Regions from separate parts of the Bacillus sp. JJ1609 genome, predicted to be linked through region 1. Evidence: riboswitches for the same ligand, from Rfam matches in the RefSeq annotation. Region 1 holds a riboswitch; each other region holds the start of a gene.
What was found. A riboswitch is a leader RNA that binds a small molecule or an ion and turns the genes downstream of it on or off. The one in region 1 is predicted to bind thiamine pyrophosphate.
Positions count from the first base shown of each region.

Region 2: linked by a shared signal. The riboswitch ahead of V7654_RS19850 (3-oxoacyl-ACP reductase) and the one ahead of tenA (thiaminase II) in region 1 are both predicted to bind thiamine pyrophosphate.
Region 3: linked by a shared signal. The riboswitch ahead of thiT (energy-coupled thiamine transporter ThiT) and the one ahead of tenA (thiaminase II) in region 1 are both predicted to bind thiamine pyrophosphate.
Region 4: linked by a shared signal. The riboswitch ahead of V7654_RS19070 (ABC transporter substrate-binding protein) and the one ahead of tenA (thiaminase II) in region 1 are both predicted to bind thiamine pyrophosphate.

Region 1 covers NZ_JBALSS010000005.1:83,110-87,294, forward strand. The annotation lists gene V7654_RS04095 (tetratricopeptide repeat protein) at 1-1,438, shown strand, start outside; gene tenA (thiaminase II) at 1,557-2,246, opposite strand; TPP riboswitch at 2,369-2,477, opposite strand; gene trxB (thioredoxin-disulfide reductase) at 2,764-3,714, shown strand.
Region 2 covers NZ_JBALSS010000028.1:55,304-59,488, forward strand. The annotation lists gene thiD (bifunctional hydroxymethylpyrimidine kinase/phosphomethylpyrimidine kinase) at 1-736, opposite strand, end outside; gene thiM (hydroxyethylthiazole kinase) at 729-1,553, opposite strand; gene V7654_RS19850 (3-oxoacyl-ACP reductase) at 1,656-2,417, opposite strand; TPP riboswitch at 2,537-2,645, opposite strand; gene pepT (peptidase T) at 2,805-4,037, shown strand.
Region 3 covers NZ_JBALSS010000008.1:202,828-207,012, forward strand. The annotation lists gene feoB (ferrous iron transport protein B) at 1-549, opposite strand, end outside; gene V7654_RS09750 (FeoA family protein) at 549-773, opposite strand; gene thiT (energy-coupled thiamine transporter ThiT) at 1,089-1,688, opposite strand; TPP riboswitch at 1,796-1,902, opposite strand; gene V7654_RS09760 (histidine kinase N-terminal domain-containing protein) at 2,458-3,588, shown strand; gene V7654_RS09765 (dicarboxylate/amino acid:cation symporter) at 3,723-4,185, opposite strand, start outside.
Region 4 covers NZ_JBALSS010000027.1:5,871-10,055, reverse strand. The annotation lists gene V7654_RS19080 (ABC transporter permease) at 1-745, opposite strand, end outside; gene V7654_RS19075 (thiamine-binding protein) at 745-1,035, opposite strand; gene V7654_RS19070 (ABC transporter substrate-binding protein) at 1,050-2,042, opposite strand; TPP riboswitch at 2,162-2,270, opposite strand; tRNA gene V7654_RS19065 (tRNA-Val) at 2,511-2,583, opposite strand; gene V7654_RS19060 (DinB family protein) at 2,742-3,227, opposite strand; gene V7654_RS19055 (NUDIX hydrolase) at 3,241-3,858, opposite strand; gene V7654_RS19050 (hypothetical protein) at 3,990-4,185, shown strand, end outside.

The DNA of each region.
Region 1 (4,185 bases):
CTTCACCAAAGGGGTCAAGGCTTTCCATAGACGGGATCTTAAGAAGGCTGAGAAGTATTTCCAGCGCGCGATGCAGCTTGAGCCCGGCGAACCGATGATCATGTGCCAGCTGGCCATTGTGCAATCGGAGTTGGGGGAATACCAGCAGTCTAACCGTCTTTTGCACTTGATCCTCGAAGAACTTGATGAACACATGGCAGAATGCCATTATTTCTTAGCAAATAACTACGCTCATATGGGCTTATTTAGGGATGCGTTCAGGCATGCGAACCTTTACTTAGAATTGAATGAAGATGGGGAGTTTGCGGAGGATGCCAATGACCTCCTTGAACTGCTCACGCTCGAAGCAGAGGAAATGGACGAAGACTTTTATGAAGAAGATGATTTGATCATCAAGCAGGAAGAGGCCAGGAACCATCTGGAATCTGGCGAATTTCCAAAAGCGATCGAGATTTTCCATGAGGTCATCGAAGAGTATCCGGAATACTGGTCTGCTTACAATAACCTGGCACTGGCGTATTTTTACCTGGGTGAAACCGTTAAGGCGAGGGAAATCCTTAATGATGTATTGGAGCAAAACCCTGGTAACCTGCACGCCTTGTGCAATGCACTAGTATTTGCCCATTATCAGAACCAGACCGAGGAAGTCCAGAATCTAAGGGATTCTTTGGGGAAAATCCATCCAATCCACGTTGAACATCAGTTCAAGCTTGGTGCCACATTTGCGCTTGTTGGTGAATACGAACTGGCTTACAGATGGCTGAAGAAGCTGCAGAAAACAGGATTTGAAGGAGATGGCGCTTTCTATTACTGGCTGGCGCACGCATCCTATTTTACCGGCAGGGAGCATTCCGCAAGAGTGATCTGGAAAAAGGTTCTCGAATACTCTCCTGAAAAAGAGGGGATGGAACCTTGGTCAGAAAACCCAGGCGGTAAATTCGAGTCACAGGTGGCTGCGATCCTCCATCAGCTGAACAGTGATTATCCTGAAGAACGATTATTCGCCCTCTTCCTGACATCTGTTTCTTCAAAAAAGAAAGAGATACTCGCTGCTGAAAAGTCGACGGATAAAATGACGGAAGTCGAGAAATCGTACCTCGCATACGTCGCTTCAGGCAAGTTGAACGATCAGAAGGAAGAAGTCAAAGGCGCGCATGAAACGGCTAAGCTATTGTATGATCACCATCAGCCAATCGGAAAAAACGAAGCTGGTGTTTATATCATGTGGTTTTCAGTATTTGAGCAGGCAGTAGAAGCTGGCTATGATTTTAAAAATAAGAAAGCATGGGCAGCCGCTGTGGATTATCTCTGGGATAAGCTAAGAAATATCAAGACTTCAAAACAGGCAGTCGCAAGTAAATACGGACTGTCCGTTTCAACACTTTCAAAATATATAAATTTAGCGAACGAATTTCTTCATGAAGAAGACAGCATTTAATGTAAGAGGAGAACCCTTCTGCTTGGCAGAATGTGGTTAGTCATTTTGAAGAAAAGTGTCATGCCCAAAAGCGGGTATGACACTTTTTTGATTTATTTGAGGATAAAATACCCGCAGCTTACTTTGAAATGGCATTTAATTTATTAACAGTCCAGCCTTCCAGCGTGAATGCCATTTCCCAGAATTGCAGCTCGTAATGGCAGCTGATCAAAAAGTGCTGCTTCATCTTTTCTTTTTCCTTCTCTGAAGCATTTTCTGCAAGTGCATCAAGAAGGTTGATCTGCTCGTTCACAAGCTTGCTGAACCAATCGCTTCCATAAGCAGCGATCCATTCTTGGTAGACTGGCGTTTCAGGAGTAGCATCCTTCAGCAGTTCCCCAATCTCGTGGTATATCCAGTAGCAGGGAAGGATGGCGGCAATGATTTCCCCCAGGCTTCCCGAAGCAGCGACTCGATAAAGATGTGAGGTATAGGCATAGGCAGTCGGGGCTGGCTCGAAGCTTTTCAAGTCCTCCTTCGTGACCCCGAGCTGTCCCATAAAGCTTTCATGTAAACCAAGCTCGGCCTGATATGTACCCTGGGCATGGACAGCCATTTTTGCAGTTATGGATAGATCCTCAGCTCTCGATGCCCCAATTGCTTGGATACGGGCAAAATGGGAGAGGTAATAGGAGTCCTGCAAAATATAATATCTAAAGCTTTCAAGTGGTAAAGTCCCCCTGGCGATTCCTTGGACGAATGGGTGGTTAAAATTCGCTTCCCAAATCTGATTTGCTTCTTGGCGGATCAATTGTGTAAAAGTAGACATAAAAGACCTCCTAGTTTATAAAAATTCAACATCCTGCCGGCGAAGGATGCTTTTTTCCAATAAAAAAACCACTTTCTGCAGGCAGAAAGTGGTTGTATTGGCAGCAAAGTGAAACAAAAAAAGCTCCAGATACTCCACTTCCCTACGCTGGTATGATCCAGATCAGGTTCGAAGGGTCTTAAAGTTTCACTTTAATCTCAGCCTTAACAAAAGGCTCCCCTAGCAGATGAATTTTGCATATTTAATTATTAATCTGTAAAACAGCATAACACCCTTCAGAAAATTGTCAAACGATAAAGCTGGTTAGAAAAAACGTTCTCAAGGAAATCTTTCACCTATTTAATCCTATTTTTTAAACTTCAAATCATTATTGTCAATTCCGTGAACAGCCAATTTTTCTAAGCATATTTTTGGACTATATTCCTCTTGTTTTATAGGATATGTTTAGGCAGGAAATACTATTTTCGAATGAAAACTGAAGTTAATGCGGATTTTGATTTTAAAGGAGTTGTACACCATGTCAGAAGAGAAAATTTATGATGTCATCATTATCGGTGCTGGCCCAGCAGGCATGACGGCTGCCGTTTATACATCGCGTGCGAATTTATCTACATTGATGCTTGAACGCGGCGTTCCTGGCGGACAGATGGCCAATACGGAAGAAGTTGAAAACTACCCTGGATTTGACCACATTCTTGGACCTGAACTTTCAACTAAAATGTTTGACCATGCTAAAAAATTCGGTGCTGAGTATGCTTATGGTGATGTAAAAGAAGTCATCGACGGCAAAGAATACAAAACGATCAAAGCTGGCAGCAAAGAATATAAGGCACGCTCAATCATCATTTCTGCAGGTGCAGAATATAAAAAGATCGGTGTTCCTGGCGAGCAGGAATTGGGCGGACGCGGTGTTTCTTACTGTGCTGTATGTGATGGAGCATTCTTTAAAAATAAGGAACTTCTTGTTGTCGGCGGCGGCGACTCTGCTGTTGAAGAAGGCGTTTATTTAACACGTTTCGCTTCAAAAGTGACAATCGTTCACCGACGCGACGAGCTTCGCGCGCAAAAAATCCTTCAGGATCGCGCATTTGCTAATGAAAAAATCGACTTCATCTGGAACCATACTGTTAAGCAAATCAACGATAAAGACGGCAAGGTTGGCAGCGTAACGCTTGTTTCAACTAAAGATGGGGAAGAAATGGAATTCCCTGCTGACGGTGTATTCATCTACATCGGAATGGTTCCTTTAACAAAGCCATTCGAAAGTCTTGGAATCACAAACAGCAGCGGATATATCGAAACGAACGAGCTTATGGAAACGAAAGTTCCAGGCATCTTCGCAGCTGGCGATATCCGTGAAAAAACACTTCGCCAAATCGTAACAGCTACTGGCGACGGCAGTATCGCAGCACAAAACGCACAGCATTATGTAGAAGAATTGTTTGAAGAATTAAAAGCGAACGCTTAATTAAGCTACTCTTAAAAAATACCCCACAGGAATTTTGCCTGTGGGGCATTTCGTTTTGTGTGGAATAAAAATACATTTCAACTTATAAAAATTTCCTTTTAACTGGTAAAAAAAGTTCATCGCGGTATAAATTAACAAAACGTAATTATATATTAATTCTTCTGTAACAGTAGTGAAATAATCATGGGGTATTATAAGAGTAGAAATTGACCCCCTTTTAAAAATATAATCCTTTGACGGCACAGGTTATCCTGTGCTCCTTTTTTTGCAAAAAATTAATACAGACCTTCAGGCAAAGGTATAACACCCCGAATTTTCATCAAGAGATCCTGCATATTGGGTTTTACGACTTCAGCTTTATTCAAAAAGTTCCTCAACGTTTTACTTGGATAAAAAGTAAAATTTCCAGCTAAAAAAATTCATTAACAGAAATATCATTTTTGTATTCATTGTGGCGAAAATCTAAAAATA
Region 2 (4,185 bases), on a different contig from region 1:
ACGGCTCCGCGATCGCGGCCTGAATGAATTCCTTCGCCACAGATACCGCTTCATACACAGCAGCTCCCTTCGCAAGCTGGGCGGCAATCGCTGCTGAAAACGTGCAGCCGGTTCCGTGAGTGTTTCTTGTATTCATTCTTGGTCTCGAAAATATTTCAAATTCTGTGCCGTCAAAAAGCAAGTCAACAGATTCTTTCGGATTATCATCATGACCGCCTTTAATGACCACATATTTTGCTCCGTTTGCATGAATCCTTCTGGCAGCTTCCTTTTTGTCATCGATGATTTTAATCGACATACCTGTCAGGACTTCTGCCTCCGGAATATTAGGGGTAACCACTAAGCAAACAGGCAGCAGATACTTTTTCATTGCCGATACAGCTTCCTGCTGAAGAAGAGGTGCTCCGCCCTTCGCAATCATCACTGGATCGACAACGACCTTATCCCAGCGGAATTGCTTTATTTTTCCAGAGACAGCTTCAATAATTTCGGCATTGAAAAGCATCCCAGTTTTCAATGCATCAACGCCAATGTCTTCCCCTACTGATTGAATCTGTTTTGCGACAGCTTCTGGCTCCATCGGGTAAACGCCCTGGACGCCAAGAGTGTTCTGGGCTGTTACTGCTGTCAGCGCAGACATGCCAAATACCTTCAGTTCCTGAAATGTTTTCAGATCAGCCTGTATGCCTGCCCCGCCGCCGCTATCAGATCCTGCGATTGTCAGAGCTTTAAACATTTTCTTTTGTCCCCCTTTTGGTAAAAGAACTATAGTTTAGGATGTCATCTTCGTTTACTTTGTACAGTTGATCTAGAAACTCTACTTGGAAGCTGCCAGTTCCCTTTTCTGCAGATTTTTCTGCTGCTCTTTCTGCTGCTACCCCATAGATGACAATTGCTGCAGCTGCTGCAGTGAGCGGGTTTTTTTCGACTGCCGCAATCGCGCCAATGACTGAAGTTAGCAGGCAGCCAGTACCGGTTACCTTTGTAAGGATCGGATGTCCGTTATGGACAATGAATGTCAGCTTTCCGTCGGTGATGATGTCATCTTTTCCAGTTAGCGCAACGACTGTATTCAATTTTTTCGCGGCAGAAACAGCAAGCTCGATGACATCCCCAACTGCCTCGCCAGCGTCCACGCCGTGAATATCCCATTTTTCACCGGCCACATTTGCGATCTCGGCTGCATTTCCTCTGATAATCGAAATCTCCAATTCTTCCATAAGCTTCAAAGCAGTTTCAGTACGATAAGCCGTGGCCCCTGCGCCGACCGGATCAAGAATGACAGGCACTCCATGCTCATTTGCTGCTTTTCCGGCAATCAGCATCGACTCAACCACTGTCGAATTCAAGGTTCCGATATTTAGCACAAGACTCCCTGCCATTGCGGCCATTTCGGCAACTTCTTCAGCAGCATAAGCCATGACTGGCGATGCCCCCAGCGCAAGCAAGCCATTGGCGGTGAAATTGGTGACAACGACATTCGTGATGTTATGAATCAGCGGTTTTTGGGTGCGTACCTTTTTTAGCAAACTAACGACCTCTGATTTTTCCATGACAATTCCTCCTTTTGATTACTGCGAACTAACCTCTAAGTGCAACGTAATTTAAAACTAGGGACTTCCTTTTAACTTCTTGTTCTTCTATTTCCAATTCTCTTAGTCCATGACAAGTCCGCCATCAACTACAAGGTTTTGCCCCGTAACCGCTCGCCCCCATGGAGATGCAAAAAATACAACTGCATTTGCAGCTTCAGCTGGGTCCGTTACTTTTCTAAGGGGGGTCGATGACTGGATCAACTGGAAAACCTCCTCAGAAGTAGCGGAGCTTGCGTCTGTTGTTTTTAGCAAACCGCCCGAAACCATATTGACGGTGATGCCATATTTGCCAAGATCATTCGCCATATTTCTGGTAAAACCAAGTAAGGCCGCTTTGCTCGTCGTATAGTCATGATAGGCGACAACAGGGTTCTGGAATAGGTTTGTGCCAATGTTTATGATTCTCCCAAACTGGCATGTTTTCATATCAGGAAGTCCGGACTGGATGGTATTCAACGCTCCTCTGATGGCACCTTCAAGCTGAGCATGGTAATCCTCCCAGCCGACGGAAAAGGCATCCTTATTCGTAACAGGGTCGAACTTGAAGCTGACTAGAGCGTTATTTACCACGGTGGTAATCGGTGTTCCAAAGTGCTCCTTTGCCTGCAAGAACATGTTTTGAACCTGTTCGGAATCCCTCACATCCGCCTGGACAGCTAGTGCGGCATCCCCAATTTGTTCGGCTAGCTGCCTTGCTTTTTCCTCGCTTTGAAAATAGTTGATTACGACTCTCGCGCCTTCTCTTGCAAAAGCCTTAACCGTTTCTGCACCCAATCCTCTGCTGCCGCCAGTTACTAGAACTACTTGATTTTTTAATTCCATTTTTTTAACCTCCTTAAAATAAGGCTTTGTTAAATTAGACTGTTGATATTTAACACAGCCAAAACATAAAAAAGCCAGATCCATAATAGGACCTGGCTTAAAAGCAATGTAAGGGAAAAAAACATCTCTCACTACTTTCCTACGCTGGTATTACCCAGATCAGGTCCAAAGGGTCAAAAAACTAATGTTTTCCTCTCAGCCCAACACAGGGCTCCCCTAGTAGTACAACGAATATTTAATTAATTTCATAGTAGCCTTAACATTTATATATGTAAAGGGATTTGATTTTATTATTTTTAAGAACAATTTTTATAACCCAATACAAATTGTGTTCAATCAGATATATGATAATATGAAAATATACTCAAGAATGGGAGATGAAGGGAATTGAAAAACGAGATTATTGAAAGATTTACTTCTTATGTAAAAGTAGATACGCAATCAAATGAAAACAGTGAAAGCTGCCCTTCGACTGAAGGCCAGTTAACGCTTGCCAATATGCTTGTGGAAGAATTGAAAACGATCGGCATGGAGGACGTCACGATTGACGAGAACGGTTATGTGATGGCCACGCTTCCTGCCACTACAGATAAAGATGTACCGACGATCGGCTTTCTTGCTCACGTTGATACAGCGACTGATTTTACTGGAAAGAACGTCAATCCACAGGTCATCGAAAATTTTAACGGCGATGCAATTGTCCTGAATAAAGAGCAGGATATAGTTCTATCACCTGAGGATTTCCCAGAGCTTCCGCAATATAAAGGGCACACATTGATCACTACGGATGGCACTACCCTTCTTGGAGCCGACAATAAAGCTGGCATTGCTGAAATCATGACTGCGATGGCTTATTTGATTAAGCATCCAGAAATTAAGCATGGCAAGATCAGGGTTGCTTTTACACCTGATGAAGAAATCGGCAGAGGACCTCATAAATTTGATGTAGCAGCGTTTAATGCTAAATTCGCTTATACGATCGATGGCGGCCCGCTTGGCGAACTGGAGTATGAAAGTTTTAATGCAGCAGGTGCGAAGCTAACGTTTAAAGGGAAGAATGTACACCCGGGTACAGCAAAAGGAAAAATGGTCAACTCCGCGAAACTCGCGATGGAATTCCACAGCATGCTGCCGGCAGAAGAAGCTCCAGAACATACGGAAGGATATGAAGGCTTCTTCCATTTAAGCTCCATTACTGGCGATGTTGAAGAAACGAAACTGCAATATATCATCCGCGACTTCCACAGTGACAGCTTTCAGGCTCGAAAGAATTTGTTCGAGAATATCGCTAGCGAACTGAAGGATAAGTACGGTGAAGGCCGCGTCCACCTGGAATTGAATGATCAGTACTATAATATGAAGGATAAAATCGAGCCAGTTAAGGAAATCGTCGACATTGCATACGAAGCGATGGAAAACCTCGGCATCAAGCCGATCGTGAAGCCAATCCGCGGCGGTACAGACGGCTCCCAGCTAAGTTATATGGGGCTGCCTACACCAAACATCTTCACAGGAGGCGAAAACTTCCACGGCCGATTCGAATACATCTCAGTCGACAACATGCTGAAATCCGTAGAAACAATCGTCGAAATAGCCAAACTATTCGAAGCCAAAGCATAACACTTTAACACACCACCGCGCCGGGGGTCAGACCCCCGGCACTTTAACGCATAACCGCACTGGGGGTCTGACCCCCAGTGCTTTAATGTGTTAAATCGGTCTGTGGTCTTAGGTGGATTTAATTCTGTGGGGCATTGGTGGGATTTGG
Region 3 (4,185 bases), on a different contig from region 1:
CATGGTACCCATCTTAAGGATTCCATCCTCGATGGCTTTTCCATAGTATACGAGGTTTGCCTTTCCGCTTCGGACAAATTTACCTGTCACCATTTCAGCGAGCTCATCGCAGCCTTTGCCAGTCCTTGCCACTACTGGAGCTACTGTCACACCCAGTGCTTCAGAAAGTTTATCAATATCAATTTTTATGCCGCGGTTTTTAGCGACATCCAGCATATTCAACCCAATAATGACAGGAGCGCCATATTCCATAAGCTGGAGGGTTAGGTGGAGATTTCGTCTTAACTGAGAAGCATCAAGGATATTAAGCAATTTTTGAATCGGCTCGTTCAGAAAAAAATTCGTGACGACTCCTTCATCCTTCGAGAGTGGATTAAGTGTGTAGACACCTGGAAGATCAATCAGCTGATCTTTGCTATTTTTAAATATACCTATTTTTTTCTCAACGGTTACACCGCTCCAATTGCCAACATATTCATATGAACCTGTTAAATTATTAAATAGTGAAGTTTTGCCTGTATTGGGATTCCCAATGAGCGCAATGTTCATCATACTCGCTCCACTTCGATTCTATGTGCTTCTTTCCTGCGGATTCCGATGCATTGGCCGCAGGACTCGACCATCACTGGACCGCCAAAGGGAAGGATGCACTTCACGCATACTTCAGCACCCTCCGCAATTCCTAAATCCAGTAATCTTCTCCTGACAAATTTGTCAGCACCAGCAATATTCAAGATCCGGCCCTTTTCTCCAGCCTTAAGTTTTCCCAGCATCGCCATCACCTTTTTTTGTAGATTGAAAGTTTAATAATAATATAATTGAGAATGATTCTCTTTATTATTTAATTTTGTTCCAGTGGAATAATAAATAACATTTAATTGAGAATGATTATCTTTATTTAATCAATATGAAAGAATTACAACTGTGACATAAATCACAAATAGAAATTTAATTGATGTTTTTAATAAAATCTCCACATGATTGACAATATTTTTTAAAGCTGTTAAATTTCGTCCCAAAATGATTATATACCCTAATTGGTATATAAATAAATACAAAAAGAAGAGCTTTTCAGCTCTCCTCACTTTTTACATTGTTTTTTTACTTACATTTGCAAATTGAACCATTCTTGACGGTGCTGCGCTAATAACAAGAATGACGACAATCGCACTTAAAATCATGCTTGGGAGCATATAAGTGCCATTATAAATAAAGGAATATAGCCATGCTGACTGTCCTTCAGGTGCATAGCTTCCGAAGAAAATCCATCCGGAAAGAAAATGTGAAATAAAACGAAGCGCACTGCCAATAAAGGTACCTGCTATGACAAGAGCCATCCATTTTTTCTTGTTCCCCTCTTGCATGCTGGCTTTTACTTGGGATGCGAATATTCCTGCCAATCCCAACAAAGCAAAGGCAACGAGATAATCAAGTATTCCCTGTACCGGATGATAAATTTGTGACATTCCAAGAATAAATTGTAAAAGTCCAAATAAAAAGCCTGTAAGAACTCCACCCTTAACTCCCCAGCGGAATGCCATTAGGAAAACAGGTACCATCGCAATTGATACCGATCCGCCTTGTGGCCAAATCCTTGAAAATAAAAATCCTGAAAATAAATCCAGCAAATAAGCCAGAGCGGAAAATACTGCAACTTCCACTAAAAATAAAGTTTGTTTTTGTTTCATCATTGTTCCTCCTTCTTTTCAGAATGAGGTCCGTTTCCAACACGCCTTTTCTGCTTCAGAAACAAAAAAAGCAATCAGGGGATCGATATAGGATTCCCATGATTGCTTTCCTATCGCATCCACATTCCTACGCTAGCATTAACTAACAGGTTCAAAGGGTAAGAACTCGGGCGCTCACTCTCAGCTGCAATTTGCAGCTCCCCTTGTGGTCATATTTAATTTCTCACCTATGAATATACTATTTCTCATTGTTAATAACAAGTAAAATCTTTTTATTAAAGGCTCTGTTAAACTTGTCTGTTGATTTCCGCTCCTGGCACTCGCTTTCCGCGGAAGAAGTATGAAAAAGCTCAAGAGCCAGCTTTTTCAAGGACAAATTCTTCTAGGGGCGTCAGGTGAGCCTCCTCGTCGCTTTGCTCCTGCGGGGTTAAATGGTCCTTCTGACGGATCATTTCAACCTAGGTCTCACCTTGGCCGCTGATCCCGCAGGAGTCGAGTGCCCTCCGCTCCAATCAACAGGTGCTTATAATTAACATTGAACTACAACAGAGCCTTAGTAAAATTCAGTTAAACCAGGTAAATTAGCGCGGTAATGTCGAATATCTATATAGACAAAAATTCCTTTCATATGATAAAAAACTCGGTCTTTTGTCACATTTTTGCCTGTTCGACGCGTTTCTCCGCATCTTCTTATTATTCGACAAAGGGATTTACGATTTTTCAACGAATGTTTTAGAAACGGAAAAGTTAAACTGGGGGACTTAAAAAAATGCTGCCAATAACACAAAACCGATTGCTTAGCTTCCTGACTAGTGAAAAAGAAAATCTGATTGCCGAATGGAATGAAAATTTAATCGTATCTGAAGACGATCCATATAAACAAAAAATAAATAAGAATGCCGAAGATATGTACGCAATTATCATCGCGGTCTTTACAAAAACGAATGAAGAGCTTGATGAACATCTTCAAAAAATAGCCTTTACCGTAGGAGAGGAACGAGTACGCTCTGATATCAATATTGGAGATTTTGTATATAACGTGAACTCCGGGCGTTCTGTCATTTACAAGCATTTGCACAAACTGAATGTGGAATGGGAGGAACTTCAAGGCACTATTAATAGAATCAACTACTGTTTTGATACTTTTCTTTATTACGCAGTATCCTATTATAATGAACAAAAAAATAAAATCATCGAGGAAAAAAACGAATTCATTGATTCAACACATAAGGACAGATTGACCTTGCTTGGACAAATGACCTCGAGTTTTATTCATGAATTCCGAAACCCATTAACTTCGATTCAGGGATTTATCCAGCTTTTAAAATCAGACCATCCCGAAATGAAGTATCTGGATATTATCTCCAGTGAATTAGAACAATTGAATTTCCGCATTTCCCAATTTCTACTTTTATCGAAAAAAGAACTGATTGGTAAAGAGAAAAATCTATTCTCCTTGAACAAGATGATCGATGAAGTATTAAATTTCCTTTATCCAAGCATCTTAGATACAAATGTCAGGATTGTAAAGAATGTCGCAGATGACATGGAATTATTCGGTTATGCGGATGAAATCAGACAGGTACTCATCAACATTATCTTTAACGCCATTGATGTTTTAAGCCAATACCGTGAGGATCCAAAGATTGAAATCAAGGGATTTTTTGTGAATGACACTCATATAAAATTAGAGATTGCCAATAACGGGCCTGTAATTCCTGACAATTTACTGAAGACGATATTCGAACCTTTTGTAACAACAAAAACCCTTGGAACCGGCTTGGGTCTTTTCGTCTGCAGGGAAATTATTGAAAAGCATAAAGGGATTCTTGCATGTTCATCAGAACCTGAAAAAACATCATTTATTATTTTGCTGCCACTCACCGGTAATGAAAGCTAATAATCTTATAAAAGCATAAATGAAAGTGAAGTGTGACTTCTGCTAAAGAGGTTCCAAACAAAAATAACCTTGATCACAACCTCAATAAAAGCCCGTCCTTTATAAAAAAGGAACGGGCTTTTTAGGTCATCGTATTATTCTGTATATTCTAATGAACGTTTTTCATTCATCCTTTTCACTCTAAGTTTTTCACTCTTTACTGCATGCTTCTTTTCTGATTCAGCCACAATGACTGCACATGCTGCGTCACCTGTAATGTTGACAGCTGTACGCGCCATATCAAGCAGACGGTCAATACCGAGAATCAACCCAATACCCTCAACAGGCAATCCGACAGACTGCAGAACCATTGCAAGCATGATCAACCCTACTCCTGGGACACCCGCAGTACCAATGCTTGCAAGGACCGCTGTTATTACAACTGTTCCAAGTTCAGCAAGTGTTAGGTCTACTCCATACACCTGAGCAATAAAGATTGTTGCAACCCCCTGCATGATTGCCGTGCCATCCATATTAATCGTCGCACCCAACGGCTGTACGAAACTGCTGACTGATTCTGGAACACGAAGATTCTTTTGAGCCGTTTCCATCGAAACT
Region 4 (4,185 bases), on a different contig from region 1:
GCAGCCATTTAATCATCATCTTTTCAATTAACATGATGATACTGTAGAACAGCATGCTAAAAAATATGATGATGAAAATCGCAATAAACACACGATCTGTTCGAAACGCAGATGACGATAAGGTCATGAATACACCAATTCCTTTTTCCGCTCCGAGCCATTCAGAAATAACGGCTCCCATTACACTGTAAGTAGCCGCGATTTTCAAACCTGAAAAAAGTGGCGGAAGTGCATTTGGAAGCTCTACCTTCGTGAAGGTTTGAAATGCAGAAGCACCTGACATTCTCATATAATGCTTAAGATCTGCAGGGACATTCTTAAACCCATCTAACGAAGCAACCGTAACTGGGAAAAAACAAACTAAAATAATGATAATCAATTTCGGCATAAAACCAAATCCAAACCAAATCACTAATAATGGAGCCAATACGATTATTGGTACATTCTGCGATAATATTAATAAGGGGTAAATTGCGTTCCGCAACGAAGGAACTAAGTGCAGCATTACCGCAATCAGGAAACCAATCACTGACCCGAGCAAAAGCCCGGCGATTGACAATTGCAATGTTGCCGCGATATCGGGTAAAAATAATGAATAACTCGCCATGGCTTCTTCAACTATGACCGAGGGGGCGGGTAATAGCCATTCAGGGATGCTGTTAAATCGGGTAATCCCTTCCCAAAACAAGAAGAAAAGGAGGAGAACCAAAAATGGTCTCCAACCCTTATTCCAGATTGATTTCATTAGCGGTACTTCTCCGTCAGTGTATTCATTGTAATTCCAGTTGGCTGATACAGGATTTTCACCTGTGAGATCACATTAGGTGAGCCTAATCCCACCATTTTTTTATTCATCTCCGCAATCACCGACAACAGTGTTTCAAGCTCACCTTCCATTGTCGTTTCCAGAGGATGGACTTCATATATCACTCCAGGTTGATCAATAATACTAATTGCCTCATCTACTAAACGAATAACTTCCTCTGTTGAAGAAGCCTTTGGGATAATTTGTACACTTACAAGTGCATTCGCCATTGTTCATTTCCTCCCTATTCTGGTAAAAACTCATTTGTATAGGCTTTTTCAGCATCCAATTCCTTTTCCAGAAGACCATTTTCAAACATCCATTCACTGTAATTCTTCCAAACCTCCAGCTTTTGTTCACCCCAGTGATCAGCATCATCTTGATACTTTGGAGATAGCCATTCCTGGCTTTTCTTAACCAGATCTTCGTCCAGATCAGGTACGGCCTTGATCAGGATATCAGCACTTTCAGATGGATGATCAATCGCGAATTGATATCCTTCAGTGAGCGCTGCCATGAATGCCTTAATGGTTTTCGGGTCATTCTCAATCATCTTTTCATTTGTGCTGATGACCGGTGTATAATAATCAAGCTTCTTCGAGTAATCTGTTAAATACACCATATTGATTGGTTCATTTCTTAGCTCTGCTTCTACACCTGTCCACCCATAATAAATCCAGGCAAAATCAATATCCCTTTTTACCGCTGTGAAAAAGTCTGAATCGCCCATATTAACAATTTTCACTTTTTCTATATCAGCATTTTCCTGTTTCATTATCGAGTTGATCACTTCTTTTTCAATGGGTGAACCCCAGCCTCCATACGTTTTGCCAGCAAAGTCCTTTGGTGAAACTATGTTTTTGGCTTTCGGAGAAGCAAAGCCTGAAGTGTTATGCTGAATAACAGCTGCCAGCGATACTAGAGGAATTCCCTGTATCCTTGCCTGGGTAATCCCCTCCTGATAACTTACACCAAACTCAGCCTTCCCTGATGCAACCAGCTGGTCAGCTCCCGCTTCACCAGGTAAAAGAATATCTACATCCAATCCATGCTTTTTGAAGTATCCTTTTTCCTTTGCTACGTAGATTCCTGTATGATTCGTATTTGGAGTCCAGTCAAGCACAATGGATACCTTTTTCAGTGAGCCCTTTTCCTTGGCTGTCGGTTCACTCGATGAACAGCCGGCAAGACTCCAGATTAATAAAAACCCAGAAAACAAAATTAATAGCTTCTTCACGATTCTCCCTCTTCCCGTTTTTACTTGACAATGAAGTTGGAAAAGAAGGCTTTAATGAAACAGAAAAATGCGCTCGGGGAATCCCAAGCGCATGAAAAAATCCATAATAAACGAAAAAACGTCTATCAGAAGATGTTCCCTACGCTGGTACTAACCAGATCAGGTTAAAAGGGTCAGCATCTTTGGACACTTTCTCAGCCGGCACCACCGGCTCCCCTACATTTCCAATTCTCCAATTGTCAATTCTACTATATATAAAGTTTTTTGATTCGTCTAGGAAAATAAAAATAGCTTATTTAGAATTCCACAAGAATTCCTCAACCAAGATAGTATTTTAAAAATCAACCCAAAATTTGAAGGGATTGAATAGCCAATTATCTGCTTCCCACATTTCAGAATAGATGAAAATTCCTATGTAAAAAAAAGCGTGAATCCCATTTCGAGGAATTCACGCTTCTCATAAAAGTATGATTCCTACTGGGTTCGAACCAGCGACCTCTACCCTGTCAAGGTAGCGCTCTCCCAGCTGAGCTAAGGAATCGTTATTCTGTTTGTCCTTATTAGCGAGGACATTTATTAATATATAATGTTATGATTCTAATGTCAATATAATTTTCCAAATCAGACATATAGTACGATTATCGTTTCTCATAAAGCTCGATGACGGTTCCAGCTGATTTTAGTCGATAAAAAACCGAACTAAACTTTTTCATTCTTAAAAAGGCCGCGCCCGATGAAGTTCGCTGTCACTGGCTGCTTCCCAATCTCCCTTGCCCATACTGAAATTTGCCCGATGTGGTGTATTTCATGTGCAAGAGTATGTCTCATAATCTCACCCCAGGTGAAGGTAACGCTGCTGCCATCTGACTGTGGAAGCTGTAAGATTCGGTTTTCCATCTCATCATTCCAGGCAAGAACGAACTCTTTTACCTCGGCTTTAAATTTGGCATCCAATCCCTTCACCTTATCCAAGGTATTATAAAGCTCAAAGTTCTCCTGGAAATCATCTTTTCCCTGAAGCAAGCGAATCCAGCTCCATTCCACGTCAATAATATGAAAAAGGGTCTGTAATATACCTCCCACTCCTCCTGTCCGGGAAGCGTGCAGCTCTTCCTCATTAACTCCTTCACACCACTTATACCAATCATCCCGGACTGCCCAATTGTAGTGAAACATCATTTTCATTCAGCATCCCCCTCTAAATCTCCCTTATTGCTTTGATTACACTATTAATATATTCATCCTCATGCGGGACAAATTGATCTTTTACTACCTTCAATACCAGAGGCTGCTTTTGTCCATCGCGGTTTAGTGTAAAACCCTCTGCCTCCAATTCCATCACTTCTCCAAACCAGAGCTTTTCAAAAAGATCCAGACTGGTCCTTATTATTCCTGAGACTTCCTCTTTTTGCAGGCTGTATTTCTCGTAAGGGACATGTTTGTTATACACATACACATGGCACATTTCTTTATCGATAAAATTTGAACTAACGAGTGAAGCCTTGATTGTACCCACGGAAAATAATTCTTCCATTTCAATGTCTATTCCCAGCTCTTCCTTAACCTCTCTTAAACCATCAAAAGCATCTTCATTTGCTAAAAGATGGCCAGCAGCAGTGATATCCAATAGATTTGGATAATCCTTTTTAACAGAACTACGGATTTGGAAATAAATAATGTCCTCTCCAGCTATCCTCTCAGTAAACCAGCAGTGAAAGGTCTCATGCCAATGTCCTTCTATATGTACTATAGACCTTGGTGCAGTGCCTATTTCCTTACCTTGCTCATCAAATATTCTCAGCAATTCAGTTTCCATAATCCATACCTCCATTTTATAAAAATTATACCATTTTTCCCTGAAAATAAAACGAACATTAGTTCCTATTTTATTGAATAAAGAACGAATGTTCGGGTATAATGTAAATATAAATACTAAGGGGTGAAAACATGAATCGTCTGCTTACAAAGTCACTTAGTGACAATCAGCCAGTTGAAATGATATACCTGGCGGCGAACAACGAAATTACGCATCGTAAAATCATTGTGAAAGAACTGCATGGAAGCTATTTCAAAGCGTTTTGTTTCCTTCGCAATGATAACCGCCTTTTCAAGTTTGAAAATGTTCTTTCTGTAATGCCGGAAA